2 regions of the Nonomuraea sp. NPDC049709 genome follow, and region 2 is predicted to be linked to the other one. Evidence: riboswitches for the same ligand, from Rfam matches in the RefSeq annotation. Region 2 holds a riboswitch; the other holds the start of a gene.

Region 1 (4,203 bases), on a different contig from region 2:
CGGCCTGCGCGCCGCCACCCGCCTGACCTGGCTCCGCCACTACGCCCACGCCGCCCGTAGCCCGCGCGCAGCCCACGACGCGCGCGCAGCCCATGACGCACGCGACGCGCATGACGCCCGCGACGCCCGTGACCCGTGCGATGCCCGCGAGCGCGTACCCGTCGTTCCCGCTCGCGCGGAGCGGACCGGCCCCGCGCACGGGGCGCCGCCCGAGCGCGTTCGTGAGGCGCTGCCCGAGCGGCTCGCCCGCGGCATCACCCTGCGCCGGGTGTCCTTCGCCTACCCCGGCACCACCCGCCGGGTCTTGCACGACCTCGACCTGCACCTGCCCGCCGGAGCCACCGTGGCCGTGGTCGGCTCGCACGGGTCGGGCAAGACGACCCTGGCCAAGCTCCTGTGCGGCCTGTACCGCCCGGACGGGGGCGAGATCCTGGTGGACGGCGTCCCCCTCGGCGGCCTGGACCCCGAGGTCTGGCGGCATCGCATCAGCGCCGTCTTCCAGGACCTGGCCCGGTTCGAGCTGACCGCCGGCGAGACGGTCGGCGTGGGCGACCTGCCCCGCCTGCACGATCGCCGGGCCGTGGCGGCGGCGCTGGCGCGGGCGGGTGCCGGCGGCCTGGTCGCGGACCTGCCTCAAGGCCTGTCCAGCGAACTGGGTGACACCTTCGAGCACGGCCTGCGGCCGTCCGGCGGGCAGTGGCAGAAGCTGGCCCTGGCTCGCGCCTCGATGCGGGAGGCCCCGCTCCTGCTGGTGCTGGACGAGCCGACCGCCTCCCTCGACGCCCCGGCCGAGAGCGCCGTCTTCGCCCGCTACGCCGAGGCCGCCCGCCGCCACCCCGGGACCGTCACGCTGCTGATCACCCACCGCTTCCCCACGGTGCGGGCGGCGGACCTGATCGTCGTGCTCGACGGCGGCCGGGTCGTCCAGCGCGGCACCCACGAGGACCTGGTCGCCCGTCCCGGCCCGTACGCCGAGCTGCACGCCATCCAGCGCGACGCCTTCACGGCGGCCGGCGGGCTGTGACGCGGGGCGCCGCGGGTCGTCACGGGGTCGTCGCGAGGTCCGCCGTAGCCTGAGCAGGGAGGCTGGTGAGCATACCTCCACGCCGAGGACCGATGGCCGACACGCTCATGACGGACATCGGCCTCGCCGGGGGAAGCCGGGAAACGCGACGAGCGCGCGTCCCGTTCGGGGACGCGCGCTCGTCGCGTTCAGGGAAGGCGGGGGAACCCCCTCAGCCGGAGTCCGTCAGGCGCGGTACTGCGGGTAGCCGTAGCCGACGACCTGGGACTTCGGACGGATGCGCTCCTCGACCCGGCCGTTGCCGGTGTTGCCCTCGATCGTGGAGATGGTGCCGTTCTGGTTGTCCTTCACGACGAACCCGACGTGCTGGATGTCGCTGAGGCTCTTGCCGCCGTCCCAGGAGAAGAAGACCACGGCGCCGGGCTTGGCGACGGTGCCGAAGCGGTGGTTGGCGGCGAACCACTTGGCGTGGGCGACGGTGTAGGCGTCCCAGCCGACCTGCGGGCGGGCGCCGGTCTGCTCGCCGACCCAGGAGACGAACATCGAGCACCAGGCGGCGTTCAGGTACGCGGCGCGGTTGCCGCCGTCACGGGCGACGGTCTCGGCGGCGCGCTTCGAGGCGGCGTACCACTGCTGGTACTTGGTGCCGCCGCCGTAGGAGTTCTCGGAGGTGCCGACCTGGGCCCTGGCCAGGGCGAGGACCTGGTCCGCGGTGACGTTGACCTTGGTCTCCTCCACCCTGTCGCCGGCCTTGTGGGCGGCGATGGCGGTGTCCGGGTGCCTGGCGGCGGTGGCCGCGGCGACGCCGGTGGCGGTGTCGGCATTGGCGGCTACGGCGTTGGCGCCGAGGGCCGAGGCGATGACGGTGGCGCCGAGGACGGCGCGGGCGATGGTGGTCTTCGAGGCAGCGGAAATACGGTGCTTGGCCATCGAGGGGGTTACTCCTTGCTTCCATGCCGCTTACCGGGTTAGCTGACGGGTTCGGGCGTGGAAGCTGCCCTACGGCACCGGAGTGCCGATTCACCCCAAAGGACATGGGTCCCCGGTTCCGCGCGGACGCGGATTCAGCGGTCACAGGACGATCCTGTGATGTGTCGTGCGATGGTCAGACATAGCCGGACAAACCGGACGTATGCCTCAAGTTGCCCCATAAGGTAATACATGAGGCAAGAGGATTACAAATCCATAAAAGCGCGGCTAGGCAAGTTGCCTGCGTGCGTCGGCCAGAAGCCCCATCATGGCAAGGGATTCGTCAAGCGGCATGATCGAGGATTCGGTCCTGCCTTCGGCCGTGGCGGCGCGGACTTCGCGGAGCTCTCCGGCGTATCCGTTGTCCGCCGGATCGAGCACGTGCTCTTCCGGCTCCATGGAGGGCCCGGTGAGCAGGATCCGCTGCGGGGCCCAGAACGGCGCCTGGATGTCCGCCCGCATCTGAGTACCCACAACACTGGCCTGGTTGGGGTAATTCCCCAGCAATGAGGTGGCCACGAGAGCGTGTCTGCCACCGGGGTAGAGCAATACGCCGGCCGCCTCCGCGTCCACCCCGTTCGGGGCCAGGGAGCCGGTGATGCGCAGGTCAGCGGGCATGCCCAGGAGGAGCTGGGCCAGGCCGAACGGGTAGATCCCCAGGTCGAGCAGCGCGCCGCCGCCCAGCTCCGGCGCCCACAGCCGGTGCGCCGGGTCGTACGGCAGGGCGAAGCCGAAACTGGCCTGCACGGAGCGGATCTCGCCGAAGCGCGGGTCGGTCGCGATCCGCCGGATGAGGGGGTTGAACCTCATCCACATGGCCTCCATCAGGAACACGCCCGCCTCGCGCGCCAGGCGCACCATCTTCTCCGCGTCGTCCACGGTCGCCGCCAGCGGCTTCTCGCAGAGCACGGCCTTGCCTGCGGCGATGGCGGCCTCGGCCACCTGCAGGTGCTGCGCGTGCGGCGTCGCGACGTAGATCGCGTCCACCGCCGGGTCGGCGCACAGCTGCTCATAGGAGCCGTACGCCGACTCCGCCCCCAACGTCGTGGCCAGAGCCTGCGCCCTGGCGAGGTTCCTGGATCCGACGGCGGCCACCCGCATCCCGGGCTCCGCCACGATGGCGGCCCCCACGGTACGCGCGATGCCGCCGGTTGCCGCAATTCCCCATGTGAAATCTTGCACGCGGCAGATCGTATACGGATGGTAAAAGGCGACTTATGGCGGCGTCATGTAACGGTAATTCCTTTACGTCACATGAGCCACTCGGGTCACTCATGTCATGTTGAAAGTTTCGGGATCGGGGCCGATGCGCATGCTTCTGTTCATCGCGCCGATGGCCGCCATGTCCTCGGCGTCGAGGATGAAGCCGAACACGTCGATGTTCTCGGCGATCCGCGCGGGCGTCACGGACTTGGGGATGACCACGTTGCCGAGCTGCAGGTGCCACCGGAGCACGATCTGCGCGGGCGTCTTGCCGTACTTCTCCGACAGCACCGCCAGCGCCGGGTCCGCGAGCAGTCCCTTGCCCTGCCCGAGCGGGCTCCACGCCTCGGTGAGGATGCCGTTGGCCTCGTGGAAGGCCCGCATCTCCCGCTGCTGCAGGTAGGGGTGGAGCTCGATCTGGTTGATGGACGGGGTGATGTCGGTCTCGTCCATGAGCCGGGTGAGCGTGTCGACGGTGAAGTTGGACGTGCCGATGGCCCTGGCCCGGCCGTCACGGTAGATCTTCTCCATCGCCTTCCACGCCTGCACGTACTTGTCCTGCTTCGGCACCGGCCAGTGGATGAGGAAAAGATCTACGTGGTCGAGGCCCAGCCGGGTCAGGCACTCGTCGAAGGCCGCCTCCGCGCGGGCGTGGTCGCCGTTCCACAGCTTCGTGGTCACGAATATCTTCTCGCGGGGCAGCCCGCTCGCGAGCACGGCCCGCCCCACGCCCTCCTCGTTGCCGTAGGCCGCGGCGGTGTCGACGTGCCGGTAGCCCGCTTTGAGTGCGGTCGCGACCGCGTGCTCGGCCTCGTCGGCCGGTACCTGCCAGACGCCGTACCCGAGCTGCGGGATCTGCACGCCGTCGCTGTTGAGCATGAGCGAATTCATACCCTCCATTGTTCACGTCGCGTTTCTGAGGGCTTAAGCCGGTGGGGCTAGCTTGAAGCGGTCGTGAACGGGCCATCACCCCGCTGGGAGGGCAAGGAGTGGTCGAACAGGCGTCG
Region 2 (4,203 bases):
TCGTCTTCTTCAGCATCCTGCTGGTCGGCATCGGCCTGCCCACGCTGGCCCCGATCGTCTCGCCCGAGACCAACACGTGCGTGATCCCGATCTCGGAGCAGCGTACGGAGTGCAAGCCCACCGACAAGCCCACCCCCGCCGTCCAGGCGGGCATGAAGCCCGGCGACCACATCGTCGCCTTCAACGGCCAGAAGATCGGCTCCTGGGACGACGCCACCCGCCTGATCCGCTCCCACGGCGCCGGCGCGGTGCGGCTGGGCATCGTCCGCGACGGCAAGCCGATGACGGTCAACGTCACGCTCATCGCCCAGGACCGGCCCAACCTGGAGGACCCGCAGAAGATCGACAGGAACGTCGGCTTCCTCGGCGTGCTGCCCACCGAGGTCATGCAGCAGCAGACCATGGGCCAGGTCATCGGCTACATGGGCGAGCTGACGGCCAGGGTGGCCGGCTCGCTGCTCAACCTGCCGGAGAAGATGGTCGGGGTCTGGCACGCGGCCTTCTCCGGCGAGGAGCGCGACCCCGAGGGCCCCGTGGGCGTGGTCGGCGCGGGCCGCATGGGTGGCGAGATCCTGGCCTCCGACCAGCTGTCCACCGAGAAGAAGATCGCCATCTTCATCAACCTGCTGGCCGGCTTCAACCTCGCGATCGGCATGTTCAACCTCATCCCGCTGCTGCCGCTCGACGGCGGCCACATCGCCGGCGGGCTGTGGGAGGGCATCAAGCGGGCGTTCGCCAGGATCATGCGGCGGCCGGAGCCGGGTTACGTGGACATCGCCAAGGTGCTGCCGCTGACGTACGCGATCGCGATCGTGATGATGATCATGGCGGGCCTGCTCGTCTACGCCGACCTGGTCAACCCGCTCACGCTGACGAACTGAGGCCGCCGCCGTGGACGCCCTGGAGCGGCTGCGGGCCCTGTGCCTGGCGCTGCCCGAGACGACCGAGCGGCTCTCGCACGGGGAGCCGACGTGGTTCGTCAGGGGCAAGAAGACGTTCGTGATGTTCGCTGATCACCATCATGACGATCGGCTGGCGTTCTGGTGCGCGGCCCCTCCCGGGGTGCAGGAGGAGATGGTGGCGGAGGACCCCGAGAGGTTCTTCCGGCCACCGTACGTGGGGCATCGGGGGTGGCTGGGGGTCTACCTGGACGTGCCGGACGTGGACTGGGCGGAGATCGCGGAGATCGTGACGGACGCCTACCGCCGGATCGCCCCCCAGTCCCTCGCCGCCCGCCTGCCCTGACCCCGGGCCCGGCGCGGGTTGCCGCGGGTCAGTTCATCGAGATGTGCACGTGGTCGAAGTGGTTCTCGGTGACGCTGCCCCGGTCGGACATCGAGCTCCAGCCCGATCCGTGGTTGATCCGCTGCTTCCAGATCACGTACTTGACGCCCAGCTTGTCCTGGTTCTTGATCGCCCAGGCCGCGATCCGGTCGCCGAGTGCGTTGTTGACGGCGGTGGGCATCGAGCCGCCCGTGCTCATCATGAAGTCGCAGGCCCGGCCGAGCGGGTGCTCGCCGCTGGAGCCCGAGCGGAAGCAGCCCACCTCGAACGGCAGCGAGAAGTTCTTCTCCACCTGAGCCTTCATCAGCCGCGTACGCGAGGTGATGTTGTCCGATCCCGTGGGCAGTTCGGGCGCCCAGGAGCCGTCGGACTTGCGGCCGGTGCCGAATGGCACGAGGTCCTCGAGCTTGTCCTTGATGTCGTCGATGACGTCCTCGGCCTCGTCGCGCTGCTCGGCCACCGTGGCCGTGTCCGACTTGATCCGGGTCGCCAGCGCCGCGGCCTCCTCGCTGGCCTGCTGCTTGTCGTCGCGGGCCTTGGCGACGCCCTGCACGACGGCCTGTTGTTCGGCGGTGAGCTGTTCGAGCAGGGCCGCGCTGCCGGCGTTCTGGGGCAGCATCAAGGTGGGCACGGAGGGGTCGGCGTTCTGGTAGCGCAGGCGGGCGATCTCGGCGACCCGCTGCTCGGCCGTGGTCAGCGCCTGCTCGGCGGTGGCCAGCTTGGCCTCGGCCGTCTCGGCGGCCTGCTGGGCCTTGGCCAGCTCGACGCGCTTGAGGTTGTACTGCTCGATGAGCTTGTCGACCTTGGTGTTGAGCTGTTTGAGCTGGGCACGGAGTTCGGCTTCCGTGGGTTTGGGGGCGGCCGACGCCGCGGTCGCCGGGAGGACGGCGATGGCGGCGGCGGCGATGAGACCGATGGCAAGAGTCGCGGGGGACGAAGCCGCCACGTAGGTGTTCCTCTCCCTCTGCCGGCCGGGTTAGCTGACGGGTTCGGGCAGGGGAGTTGATCCCTACCGCCGAAGCGGATTCACCCCAGGTGCGATGGGTCCCCGGCTCCCGGGCGACGCGCTCGGGATTAGGCGTGCCACGGCTGTTTCGGCCGGTGCATATGGGGATATTAGTGGTAGATCACGAGTCATGCGACCTTAAGTAGAAATCTATTAGTGATCTACTTGTGATCGAAGCATGCGTGCCGCCTCCTCCGGCAGCACGTCGTTGACGAAGGCGCCCATCGCGGACTCCGAGCCGGCCAGATATTTGAGCTTGTTCGCCGCCCGGCGGATGCTGAACAGCTCCAGGTGCAGATAGCCCAGCTCCCGGTCCTGCCGTACGGGTGCCTGGTGCCAGGCCGACACGTACGGCATCACGACCCCGAACAGCCCGTCCAGCGCCCGCAGGACCGAGGTGTAGAGGGGCGCGAACGCGGCCCGCTCCTCCTCCGTGAGCGCGGCCAGGTCGGGCACCTGCCGGTGCGGATAGAGGTGCACCTCGAACGGCCAGCGCGCGGCGGCGGGCACGAAGGCCGTCCACAGCTCGTTGGCGGCCACCACCCGCGTCCCCGCCTCCCGCTCGGCGGCCAGCACGTCGGCGAACAGGTTGCCCGGCCCCTTGTACCGGGCCGCCGCGCCGAGCTGCAGCCTGGTCCTGGGCGTGACGTACGGGTAGGCGTAGATCTGGCCGTGCGGGTGGGCGAGCGTGATGCCGATCTCCGCGCCCCGGTTCTCGAAGCAGAACACCTGCTCGACGCCCTCGATCGTGGACAGCTCGGCCGTGCGGTCGGCCCACGCCTCCATGACGAGCCCCACCTGGTCGTCGGAGAGCTTGGAGAAGGAGGACGAGTGGTCGGAGGTGAAGCACACCACCTCGCACCGGCCCACGCCCGGACGGACCTCGCTCAGGCCGCCCACCTCCTCATAAGTCCCGAAATTTCCGGAGAAAGAGGGGAAGCGGTTCTCGAACACCACCACGTCGTAGTCGTAGGCGGGGATCTCCGACGACCGCGTGTCCGACGACGGGCACAACGGGCACTCGGCCGTGCCGCCGGTCGGCAGGAACGTCCGCGTCTGCCGGTGCCCGGCGATCGCGATCCACTCCTCGGTCAGCGGGTCGTAACGCAGCTCGGAGGCCACGGGGCGGGGCTCCAGCGGCCGCCGGTCGATCGCACTCCTGTCGGCGTCGTCACGCCGGTCGAAGTAGATGAGCTCTCGGCCGTCGGCCAGATGGGTGATGGTGCGCTTCAAAGCGAGCCCTCCGCGATGATGAGTTCTCCGGCCCGTTCGGCCAGCTCCGTTCGTGCGTCCTCGGGCAGCCCCGCGTCACTGATGACCACGTCGGCCTCGGTCAGCTCGGCGATGGTGCTGATGCCGACCGTGTTCCACTTGGTGTGGTCGGCGGGGACCACCAGCCGGTGCGCGGCCGCGACCAGCTCCCTGTCGGTCTCGGACTCGAGCAGGTTGGGCGTGGTGAACCCGGCCCGCACGCTCATCCCGTGCACGCCGAGGAAGAGCGTGTCCACGTGCAGGCGGCGGATCGCCGCCACGGCGACCGGACCCACCAGCGCGTCGGACGGCGTCCGCACCCCGCCGGTCAGCACGACGGTGCGGTCGGCGCGCGGGTTGCGGTGGAAGACCTCGGCGACCGGGATCGAGTTGGTGATCACGGTCAGCTCGGGCACGCCGATCAGGTGGTGGGCCAGCGCCCACGTGGTGGTCCCCGCCGACAGCGCCACGGCCGTGCCCGGTCGTACGAGCGTGGCCGCGTGCCGCGCGATGGCGTCCTTCTCCTGCTGCTGGCGGGCGGACTTGGCGGTGAAGCCGGGCTCCTCGGTCGAGCCGGGGCCGAGCGCGGTCGCGCCTCCGTGCACCTTCTCCAGCAGCCCGCGCTCGGCCAGCACCTCGAGGTCGCGGCGGATGGTCATGTC

Evidence for each region. Region 2 has a riboswitch for cyclic di-AMP ahead of AB0J69_RS37035 (hypothetical protein). Riboswitches for the same ligand answer to the same signal wherever they lie in the genome.
Region 1: another riboswitch for cyclic di-AMP. It lies ahead of AB0J69_RS03100 (CHAP domain-containing protein); the one in region 2 lies ahead of AB0J69_RS37035 (hypothetical protein).

What each region holds. Positions count from the first base shown of each region.
Region 1 covers NZ_JBFANM010000002.1:204,671-208,873, forward strand. Annotated here, with positions in the region: gene AB0J69_RS03095 (ABC transporter ATP-binding protein) at 1-1,024, shown strand, start outside; gene AB0J69_RS03100 (CHAP domain-containing protein) at 1,250-1,954, opposite strand; cyclic di-AMP (ydaO/yuaA leader) riboswitch at 1,967-2,104, opposite strand; gene AB0J69_RS03105 (Gfo/Idh/MocA family oxidoreductase) at 2,222-3,175, opposite strand; gene AB0J69_RS03110 (aldo/keto reductase) at 3,266-4,087, opposite strand; gene AB0J69_RS03115 (hypothetical protein) at 4,186-4,203, shown strand, end outside.
Region 2 covers NZ_JBFANM010000044.1:89,302-93,504, forward strand. Annotated here, with positions in the region: gene AB0J69_RS37025 (site-2 protease family protein) at 1-881, shown strand, start outside; gene AB0J69_RS37030 (MmcQ/YjbR family DNA-binding protein) at 892-1,245, shown strand; gene AB0J69_RS37035 (hypothetical protein) at 1,274-2,230, opposite strand; cyclic di-AMP (ydaO/yuaA leader) riboswitch at 2,236-2,375, opposite strand; gene galT (galactose-1-phosphate uridylyltransferase) at 2,444-3,523, opposite strand; gene AB0J69_RS37045 (DeoR/GlpR family DNA-binding transcription regulator) at 3,520-4,203, opposite strand, start outside.